DNA from 2 places in the uncultured Paenibacillus sp. genome. Region 2 is predicted to be linked to the other one. Evidence: a T-box and tRNA genes for the amino acid it is inferred to sense, from the RefSeq annotation. Region 2 holds a T-box; the other holds one or more tRNA genes.

Region 1 (5,513 bases), on a different contig from region 2:
ATGTGCCGGTGATGCTCGTAGCGGTCGGCAAAGCGGCGGAGCCAGGCCGCCCGACCCCACGTTTGTCGGTGGACGAAGTGACGCAGTGGAACAGCTTTTAACCCGAGTTTTACCGAAAATGAAAGGCTGCCGAACCGGTGCGCAACCGGCGGGCAGCCTTTCTCCATTTGTCATGACGTCCTTAAGGTCAGGGCAGGTAGCCGGCCGATTGGTCGCCCGGCTCGGTTTGCGGCTTCGTCCGGTAAAAGAACCAGCAATCGTTCAGCAGACGGATTTGCCGGCGGTCTTTTTTCTGGAATGCCCGCATCAACTGGTTGCAGAGCCATTGCGGCATAGCGATCGTCCTCCTCCGGGAATGCTAATATATGATCAGCATATGGGAGTGGGCGAATGTCCGTGCAGGTCCAGCGTGCGGACGGAACATTTTCGGCGGATGCCGGGGGATGGCTGCAGGGTGGCGGGACTAGGCGTCGAGCTCCTCCTCGTACCATTGCTCGAGCTGCGCCTGCAGGGCGCGGATCTCGGTCAGCAGCGACACGAGCGGATAGGCCTGCTCACGGACGGCGGAGAATTGGCGCTCCAGCTCATTCATGTAGTCGAGGCCGCCGATAACCGGAATGGATTCGTCGTGAAGCTCCAGATCGGCGCATTCGGCCACCGCATAAGGCAGCGCGGGCACATTATCGGCGGTCAGTTTGTCGAGCTCCTTGTGCAGGCGAAGATTGAGCGCGCTAAGCTGGTAGGCGTGCGATTCGGGCATTTCCACGAACGACAGCCCGTCTTGTTCTTTCATTACAATATAACGCATCATCGGCATGAACGGTCGAACTCCCCTCGTCTTGACAATTCACAATGTCGCGTACGGATAAAACCTACTTGACAGTGTAGCGCATGAGGGCTTATAAATTCAAGTATCAAGCCGTTGTCCGGGTGCGCGATTCGAGTGGCCGGAAGCGGGGATTTAGGGGAATGCGGACATAATGGATAATGCAACCTTGCAGCTGTGGGTTGAGAAAATATCGTTGGACAGCTTCGGCCTGCCGTTCAGGCACCGGGCCACGTTCAACCGGCGGCTGAAGGCGACCGGCGGCCGGTATTTCATGAAGACGCACGATATCGAGATCAGTCCTTACCAACTGGAGACGTACGGCACGGAGGAAACCGAGAAAATCATCAAGCACGAGCTGTGCCACTACCACCTGCATCTGATGCGGCGCGGGTACCGGCACAGGGATGCGGATTTCAAGGTCTTGCTGGCCAAAGTAGGGGGCAGCCGGTTCTGCAAATCGCTTCCGGAACGGACGCAGCGCAAGCCTATGCCGCTCAAGTTCATGCTGAAATGCCGGTCGTGCGGGGTCGAGTATTTGCGGAAAAGGAAGATGAATCCGGACCGCTATGCATGCGGAAAATGCGGCGGAAAATTACAATTGTTCACGCTTGACTTCAAAATCGAATCGTGATAAATTAGTTCTTGTCACTTCGCGACGTTCCCTGATAGCTCAGTTGGTAGAGCACTCGACTGTTAATCGAGTTGTCACAGGTTCGAGTCCTGTTCGGGGAGCCACTATCTTGGAGAAGTACCCAAGTGGCTCAAGGGGACCCTCTGCTAAGGGGTTAGACTGCGCAAGCGGTGCGAGGGTTCGAATCCCTCCTTCTCCGCCATTATTACAATGGCAGCGCAAGACAACGGAAGGCCGTTGACATCGGTCTTTTTTATTTGCCCGATTCGCGTATGATCGACGAGAAATTGCGGAAAATAAAAAAAGATGCTTGCATTCAACAAGCCAGTCCGGTATAATCATTTTTGTTGTCGCAATCGCGGCGGCGTTGCACTCATTCCGATATGGCCCGTTGGTCAAGGGGTTAAGACACCTCCCTTTCACGGAGGTAACAGGGGTTCGAATCCCCTACGGGTCACCATCATCCTTACGAGTATGAGCCATTAGCTCAGTTGGTAGAGCACCTGACTTTTAATCAGGGTGTCGAAGGTTCGAGTCCTTCATGGCTCACCATTGTTTTCTCCCTCGAAGACAACGGTGCATCTTATTAGGAAGAAACTTTATACGTGCGGTAGTGGTGGAATGGCAGACACGCTATCTTGAGGGGGTAGTGGGCTTACGCCCGTGGAGGTTCGAGTCCTCTCTACCGCACCATACATAACAAGCCGAAAACCCTTGATAGATAAGGGTTTTTTTGTTGTCCATTCATCGACCGGGGACTGTTCTAAGTTGGAGACTGCTATGGCGATTATGCCCAGTCACATAACGGTGGCTTTTGTGATCGCTCCACTTCTGTTACCAATACTCATATCGTATGAGGATTCTCGAATGCTCGCGGCCCCAATATTTTGGAAGCGTATTCTTGTATGATTTGGTACACTATGAAAAGGCAAGACTACCCATTGAAACGGAGGATGCGAATCGGTATGCAGAGAGTCAAAGTTGGCGTGATCGGATGCGGAGTCATAAGCGGCATTTATCTGAAAAATTGCACCAGAGTCTTCGATCATTTGGTGGAAGTAGCCGCGGTGGCGGATCTGGTGCCCGAGTTGGCGCGGAAACGGGCGGAGGAATTCGATATTCCCGCAGCGTGCACGGTTGAAGAGCTTCTGGCGAACCCGGAAATCGAAATCGTGCTTAATCTCACGGCGCCGGCTGTGCATGCGAGCATTAATTTGCAGGCGCTGGGCGCGGGCAAGCACGTCTATACGGAGAAGCCTTTTGCGCTGAACCGCGCGGACGCCGATGAGGTGATTGCGCTCGCCGAATCCAAGGGGCTGCTGGTCGGATGCGCGCCCGATACGTTCCTCGGCGCGGGCATCCAGACCTGCATCAAGCTCATCGAAGACGGATGGATCGGCAAACCGTACGCGGCAAGCGGAACGATCATGATGGGCAATTACGCCGAAGGCATGCATCCGAACTTCCGGAATTTCTATAAGCTCGGCGGCGATCCGCTGATGGATATGGGACCCTATTATTTGACGGCGATGATCGCCATGCTGGGACCCGTGCGCAGGGTCACCGGCTCCGCACAGCAGCTTTACGAAGAAATAACCGTAAAAAATCCGAGATCCCCGAGCTTTGGGGAAACCGTTCGGGTAGGGGCTCCGACCAACGTGACGGCGACATTGGATTTTCATAACGGTGTCGTCGCAAGCTTGCAGGCTGCGAAAGAGGGGTTCGGCTATAAGCCGAGGCTGGAAATCTACGGAACGGAAGGCAATCTGTCGGTTCCCGACCCGAACCTGTTCGGCCCGGTGCCCGATTTTGAGAGCGAGCTCAGGATTCAATTTCCGAGCTCCGAGACGGTCACGATGCCGCTTACCCACGGCTTTAAGGAAGACAGCCGCGGAATCGGCGTTGCGGATATGGCCTATGCGATCCGGACGGGAAGAACCAACCGGGCAAACGGCCGGTTGGCCCGCCATGTGCTGGACATATCGCTCGGCATATTCGAAGCGTCGGAATGGGACCGGCACGTCTATATCGGGTCTACGGTCGAACGTCCCGCGCCGCTGCCGCTCGGGTTGAAGTATAATTCGCTTGAACCGTAACTGCCCGGCAATTGAATGCTCGATGTAAAATAAGCCCGCCCTTGGTAAAGGGACGGGCTGTTTGGATTTTGCACGGACCGATCATGAAGTTCGGAACCACTTAGACACCCGTCAAAGTAAGAACCCGCTGAATTATGACCGAAACGGCGGGCTGGTATTGTGTGCGAAAAATATGTTATGCGGTTGACATGTCAACCGGTTGACACACAGGATTCCTCATTTTATAATGTTTAATGTTAGCGGTTTGGAAATCGCTTTCATAAAAACGTATCGGGGGACGATCCAAGTGAACAAAGGTAAAGCCATTCAAACGCTGCTGCTTTCGCTGGTCATCATGCTAGTCGTGTCGGCTTGCGGCAACGCCGGCAACAAGGAAGGCGGCAACAAGGAAGCCGGTAACAACGGCACCGAAGCCGCTGCGAATGCGGGCAGCAAGGAAGCGGAAGCCGCTCCGGTTGAAATCACTTTGCTTAATTCAAAAGGCGAAATTCAGGCCCAGCTGGAGGAAGCCGCCAAATCGTTCAAAGAAGACAACCCTAACATCACGCTCGAAATTATTCCGGTTCCTGCGGGACAATCGCCGTTTGAGAAAGCTTCCGCGCTCTATGCAGCGGGCAACCCGTCGACGATCACGATGCTGGATACGGGCGATGTGGAGAAATTCAAAGACCGCGTTCTCGATCTGACGAATGAGAAATGGATGGCCGACCGCGTCGACCGCAGTACGGACCTGACGACGTTCGACGGCGTCAACTACGCGTTCCCGCTTGCGATCGAAGGCTATGGCTTCATTTATAACAAGCAGGTAGTCGATGCTGCGGTAGGCGGCTCCTTCGACCCGTCGACCATCAACACGACGCAAGCACTCGAAGAGCTTTTTGCAAAAATCGAAGCGTCCGGCAAAAAGGCGCTCGTCATCGGACCGATGGACTGGTCGCTCGGCGCGCATTACCTGCCGCTCGCTTATGCCAGCCAATCGACGGATCCGAAAGCCGTCGCGCAATTTATTGAAGACCTGAAGGCTGGCAAAGCCGATTTGGCGGGCAACGCCGTATTCAACGGTTTGTTCGATACGTTTGACGTCATGAAAAAATACAACATGGACAAAGCATCACCGTTGGCAGGTACGTATGAGCGTACCGGCGAATTGATCGGCAAAGGCGAAGTCGGCATCCTGTTCCAGGGCAACTGGGTATGGCCGCAAATCAAAAGCTTCGACACTGCGAACGGCCAATACGGTTTTCTGCCGGTGCCGCTTAGCAACAACCCGGACGACTTCGGCAACACGCAAGTATCGGCGGCGGTATCGAAACGACTGGTGCTCGACAAAGAAGCGGCCACCCCGGAACAGCAAGCCGCGGCCAAGAAATTCCTGGAGTGGATGGTCTACAGCGAGAAAGGCCAGGACTTCCTCGTAAATAAGGCGAACATCATTACCGCGTTCAAGAACATTACGCTGGAGCCGGCGGATCCGCTTTCCAAATCGCTTGCGCAATATATCGCCGAAGGCAAAACGCAGGATTCCATGAGCGTGCTGCCTGCCGATCACTGGGCAAAGGTCGGTGCGTCGATGCAGAAGTATTTGGCTGACGCAGCCGACCGCGCAACCGTGTTCAAAGAGATTCAAGAGTATTGGACAGCCGTGAAGTAATCAGCTCTATCCATCGACATACCAAAAGAAAAAGGGCAATGGATAGGACAACGTCTTATCCATTGCTTGCTTTTCTTCATCTGGATTCCATTGCATGAGAGAGGGATATATCATGATTTCGGAGAAAGGGCTGTGGCAGCGTCTTCGCACAAGACTGTTGTTTACCGGACCGACTTTGTTCGCGTTTCTTACCGTTATGATCGCTCCGTTCCTATACGGCATCTACCTTACGTTTACCGACTGGGACGGGATTTCGGTCAACAGTACATTCGTAGGCTTCGAAAATTATTTGGGTGTTTTTAAGGA
Region 2 (5,513 bases):
CCGGCACCGCCGGCGCCCGCGAATCGCCGAGAGCATTCCACAACAGAGCCGCGCCGATCACCGTCAATCCCCCGGTCAGCAGCCACCGGTTGACCGCATTGCGCATCATAATCGCATTCTCCTTTCTTGCACGCCCGTTATCGTACAATCCCTTGATGAAAAACCGCGCCCGCGCACCGACATAAGCGGTATGCAAGACGAGCGGCCGCGCATAGGCTGGTTAGAGCAGCGTTATTTTTCGTTTCACATAGGAGGGATACCGGTGAATATCGGTTTTATCGGAACAGGCAGTATGGGCAGTACGCTGGTCGAAGCGTTGGCCGACTCCGGGGCGCTCTCGCCGGAACAAATGATCATTACCAACCGCACATACGCCAAGGCCGAGCGGCTGGCCGCCCGCTATCCCGGTATGCAAGCCGTCCGCTCCAATACGGAGGCAGCCGCCGGCTGCGGCTTGATCTTCCTGTGCATCAAGCCGCTTGAATTCAAAACCGTCATAGACGAAATAAGGGCCAGCTTGCAGCCGGAGCAAGTGATCATTTCGATCACGAGTCCAGTGCTTCTGGCCCATCTTGAGGAATGGCTGCCTTGCAAAGTCGCCAAGGTCATTCCCAGTATTACGAATCGTGTTTGGAGCGGAGCCTCCCTGTGCATCTACGGGACCCGGATCGAGCCGGCAGACATGCACACCATCGAGGATTTGATGTCCCACATCAGCTCGCCGCTCCGCATCGAGGAACGCTACACGCGCGTCGTATCCGATCTGTCGAGCTGCGGCCCGGCGTTCATGGCGTTCTTGCTGCAGCAGTTCATCGAGGCGGCGGCCGACGAAACGGGCATCGACCGCGACAACGCCTCCCGGCTTGCCGCCAACATGCTGCTCGGCACCGGCCTGCTGCTAACCGAGGGCGGCATGACGACGGAGGATCTGCAGCAGCGCGTGGCGGTACCCGGAGGCATCACGGACGCAGCGCTGAAGCTTCTGCGCGTCGAGCTCGACGACGTTTTTCGCCGGGTCATTCGCACGACGCACGCCAAGTTCCAGGAGGATCTCGAGAAAGTGGACCAATCGTTCACCGTAAAAAGGTGACGACGGGCGCCGTCGCTTGCCGTTTGCCCCTGGCGCTTGCCGTTTGCGCCTGTCGACCGTCCGCCTTCCGTTGTAGCCGTTCATCGTCGGCCGTCGCCGCCGATCAATTGGCGACAATGTTGACCAGCTTGCCCTTGACGGCGATGACCTTGCGCACCGTCTTGCCCGCCATCGCTTCCCGGACCTTCTCGCTTTCCTTGGCGAGGCGCTCCATGTCGGCTTCGTCCGTATCGGCGGCGATCGAGATCCGGTCGACAATTTTGCCGTTCACCTGCACGACGATTTCGACCTCTTGATCGACCGTCCATGCTTCTTCATAAACCGGCCAAGGCTCGTAAGTGATGGTTCCGCCCGAGCCTGCCCCGAGCCGGCTCCACAGCTCCTCGGCGATATGCGGCGCCGTCGGGGAGAGCATCTGCAGGAAATCGGCCATCGCTTTGCGCGGGAGTGTCTCGGCCTTGTACGCTTCGTTGACGAAAATCATCAGCTGGCTGATCGCCGTATTGAAACGGAGGTTCTCGTAGTCCTCCGTCACCTTTTTGACGGTACGGTGCCACGTCCGCTTGAACGTGTCGGAGCCGTCGCCGTCCGTAATTTTCACGTTCAGCGAGCCGTCCTCATTGACGAACAACCGCCATACCCGGCCCAGAAAACGGAACGTGCCTTCCACGCCGTTCGTATTCCACGGCTTCGTCGCTTCCAGCGGTCCCATAAACATCTCGTACATGCGCAGCGTGTCCGCGCCGTATACGCCGACGATCTCGTCGGGATTGATGACGTTGCCGCGGGATTTGCTCATTTTCTCGTTGTTGGTGCCGAGGATCATCCCCTGGTTGACCAGCTTGTGGAACGGCTCCTTCGTCGCGACGACGCCCAGGTCGTACAGCACCTTGTGCCAGAAGCGGGCGTACAGCAGGTGAAGCACCGCATGCTCGGCGCCGCCGATGTACAGATCGACAGGCAGCCATTCCTTCTGCTTCTCCGGCGAACAGATTTCCTTGTCGTTATGCGGATCGATGAAGCGCAGATAGTACCAGCAGCTGCCCGCCCATTGCGGCATCGTATTCGTCTCGCGGCGGGCTTTCATCCCCGTCTCGGGATCGACCGTGTTCACCCAGTCCGTTGCGTTGGCAAGCGGCGACTCCCCCGTCCCGGAGGGCCTGAACTCGTCGACCTCCGGCAGCAGCAGCGGCAGCTCCGATTCCGGTACCGGCTTCATTGTACCGTCTTCGAGATGAAGGATCGGTATCGGCTCGCCCCAATAACGCTGGCGGCTGAACAGCCAGTCGCGCAGACGGTAGGTGACCTTGCCTTGGCCCTTGCCTTCCCGCTCGAGCCATTCGATCATGCGGGCGATGGCTTCCTGGTTGTTCAGGCCGTCGATCGGGCCCGAGTTGACGTGCGGACCGTCCCCGGCATACGCCTCCTTGGACAAGTCTCCGCCCTTCACGACTTCCACGATCGGCAAGTCGAATTGCTTGGCAAATTCCCAGTCCCGCTGATCGTGTCCCGGAACCGCCATAATCGCGCCCGTCCCGTAGCCGGCCAGTACATAATCGGCGATCCATATCGGCACCTTGGCTCCGTTCACCGGGTTGACCGCATAGGCGCCTGTGAACACGCCCGTTTTATCCTTCGCCAGGTCGGTCCGCTCCAGATCGCTCTTGCGCGCGGCCGTTTCCCGATAGGCTTCAACCGCGGACCGCCGGACGTCGGTCGTGATGCGCTCCACGAGTTCGTGCTCCGGCGCCAGTACGCAGTAGGTCGCGCCGAACAGCGTGTCGGGCCGTGTCGTGAAAACGACGAGCGATGCGTCGGGTACGCCGTCGATCGCGAACGTCACTTCCGCGCCCTTCGATTTGCCGATCCAGTTGCGCTGCATATCCTTGATGCTCTCCGACCAATCGAGCTCCTCCAGATCCTCGAGCAGGCGCTCGGCGTATTCGGTAATTTTCAGCACCCATTGGCGCATCGGCCTGCGGACGACGGGATGGCCGCCGCGCTCGCTTTTGCCGTCGATCACCTCTTCGTTGGCCAGCACCGTTCCGAGCGCCTCGCACCAGTTGACCGGCACCTCCGCGACGTAGGCGAGCCCCTTTTTATACAATTGAATGAAAATCCATTGCGTCCACTTGTAGTAATCGGGATCGGTCGTGCTGATTTCGCGGTCCCAATCGTACGAGAAGCCGAGCGACTTGATTTGCCTGCGGAAGTTGTCGATGTTGAGGATCGTGAACTCCCGCGGGTGCTCCCCGGTGTTGAGCGCATGCTGCTCCGCCGGAAGGCCGAACGCGTCCCAGCCCATCGGATGGAGAACGTTGAATCCCTGCATTCTTTTGTATCGGGACACGATGTCCGTCGCCGTATAACCTTCCGGATGTCCCACATGCAGCCCGGCGCCGGACGGATACGGGAACATGTCGAGCGCATAAAATTTCGGCTTGCCCTTCTCCTCGGTCGTTTTGAACGTTTTATGCTCGTCCCAGTATTTCTGCCATTTCGGCTCGATGACGAGCGGGTTGTAGCCCTGCTGATTCTGCTCCTGACTCATCGCTTTAAATGCCTCCTTGTTTCCTTGCGTGAGTTATCCCCAAAAGTGACGCAGTCCTCCGGCGTTGATTCCGATTACTTTTGGGGTCCCCGAAAATTTTGTTGCAACAAAAAACCCCCCGCCCCCAGCACATGGCTAGGGACGAGAGGCGCAGCTCCCGTGGTACCACCCTAGTTAGCGGCAGGCATGCTTTGCCTCCGCTCACTCTTGACGCCCGTAACGCGGGCCAAACGGCAGGACTAACCGCGCTTGCTTGGCGGCTCATACCTGCGGCTCCGAGGCGAGTTCATTCCCTGCCGCGCTTCGGCTCGCACCATCCGCCGACTCTCTGCTTTTCGCGCATCGGAACTACTGCTCCTCTTCACTGCCTGCTTACTGTTGAAAAATGTTATTTCGATTATAGGGGATAGCACGGGAGGAAGTCAATCGGAAAAAATGCGGCTCTGTCTGTAAAGGCGCGGCTCCTGCTGCCGGTCGACAGATCCGGCTTGCAACACGATAAATCCGACTTGCGGCCGTATCCCGGACCACTCCGTCCCGTTCTACTTCACCGCCACAAAAAACAGCCGCTCCGACTGCTCGATCGGTGCTTTCCATTCAAAATCGGCGTAAACCTCCACCTTGGAAAAGCCCGCACGCTGCAGGGCGCCGCGAATCCACGCCTGCTCGTATGCGCGCTGCTGGTGCACCTCCTCGAATCGGACGTAACGCGCGTCGCGCTCCGTACCCTCCCGTGCAAATATCGTCAGGTGATGCTCGATCTCATGTCGCTGCGGATCGAAATCACAAGTCCAGATGTACGCCACATCCCGGTCATCGAGCGTGAACGGCTGCTCTTCCGCGTAACGGTGCAGCTGTCTCGGCGCATGCACGTCGAACAGGAAGACGCCGCCGGGCTTCAAGCCCGCGAACGTCGAGCGGAAAGCCGCCTCCACGTCCGCTTCCTCAAGCAGATAATTAAGGCAGTCGCAGAAGGATACGACCGCATCCGCCTGCTCCGGCAGCCCCCAATCGCGCATATCCTGCTGCAGCCAGCGGATCGAGCCTTCACCCGAGCGGATCGCCTGCTGCGGCGTATCCTCCCACTTGGCTCGCGCCACCGTCAGCATGTCCGCTGACAGATCGATGCCGAACACGCGAAAGCCCGAGCGCGCGAGCGGAATGGTCACGCTGCCGGTGCCGCAGCCGAGGTCGACGACCGTGCCCGGCATGCCGTACCGCTCCCAGCATTGCCGCGCGAAGCGCAGCCATTCCCCGTAGGGCATATCCTCCATCAGCCTGTCGTATACCGACGCAAATTGCCTGTATGCTTTCATAAAGCCTCCAAACTACTCCCCCAAAAGCATTGTAAAGCTCAATAGCTTGTTCCGATGACCGGACCGCAACGACTGGTCCGCTCGCATCAACAGCTGCCGCTTAAGTGGTCGTTCAAGTTCAATTTTCTGGCCAAAATAAGTTTCGTCACCCACTGGCCGGCAACGCCTATAACCAATTAGTCTGTCTTTCTCCAAAAAAGGCCGGCCGCGGTCGCCCGCGAACCGGCCTAGCTTCCGTCTCCCGAATCGGGGCGGCTGCCCCCGCCGGCAAGGTGGGTCCAGCTCCCCTTCTGCACGACCAATCCGTCGCGCATCAGCTTGCCGAGCGCGCGCTTGAACGCCGACTTGCTGATTCCGAACTTCTGCTTGATAATGTCGGCCGGCGTTTCATCCGAGTAAGGCATCGCTCCGTTCGGCCGCTCCCGCAGAAAATCGAGCACCCGGTAGGCATCCTCCACCCGGCCGACCTCCTTGCGCTCATACATCGACAGGTTGACGCGCCCGTCTTCCCGGATGAACGTGACTCGGGCTTCGACCCGCTCGCCAAGGCGCAGCG

Evidence for each region. The T-box of region 2 lies ahead of leuS (leucine--tRNA ligase). A T-box ahead of a tRNA ligase gene usually reads a tRNA of that ligase, here a tRNA-Leu.
Region 1: it has a tRNA-Leu gene. The T-box ahead of leuS (leucine--tRNA ligase) is inferred to sense a tRNA for this amino acid. The anticodon was not compared.

Annotation. Positions count from the first base shown of each region.
Region 1 covers NZ_CAUPYC010000048.1:16,134-21,646, reverse strand. Annotated here, with positions in the region: gene RWM61_RS14515 (nitroreductase family protein) at 1-101, shown strand, start outside; gene cmpA (cortex morphogenetic protein CmpA) at 188-334, opposite strand; gene RWM61_RS14505 (hydrolase/acyltransferase) at 464-817, opposite strand; gene RWM61_RS14500 (SprT family protein) at 981-1,460, shown strand; tRNA gene RWM61_RS14495 (tRNA-Asn) at 1,489-1,564, shown strand; tRNA gene RWM61_RS14490 (tRNA-Ser) at 1,572-1,662, shown strand; tRNA gene RWM61_RS14485 (tRNA-Glu) at 1,846-1,920, shown strand; tRNA gene RWM61_RS14480 (tRNA-Lys) at 1,937-2,012, shown strand; tRNA gene RWM61_RS14475 (tRNA-Leu) at 2,068-2,153, shown strand; gene RWM61_RS14470 (Gfo/Idh/MocA family oxidoreductase) at 2,426-3,556, shown strand; gene RWM61_RS14465 (ABC transporter substrate-binding protein) at 3,843-5,207, shown strand; gene RWM61_RS14460 (sugar ABC transporter permease) at 5,320-5,513, shown strand, end outside.
Region 2 covers NZ_CAUPYC010000067.1:1,882-7,394, forward strand. Annotated here, with positions in the region: gene RWM61_RS16840 (ComEA family DNA-binding protein) at 1-109, opposite strand, end outside; gene comER (late competence protein ComER) at 263-1,090, shown strand; gene leuS (leucine--tRNA ligase) at 1,194-3,641, opposite strand; T-box leader at 3,776-4,015, opposite strand; gene RWM61_RS16855 (class I SAM-dependent methyltransferase) at 4,184-4,957, opposite strand; gene RWM61_RS16860 (S1-like domain-containing RNA-binding protein) at 5,185-5,513, opposite strand, start outside.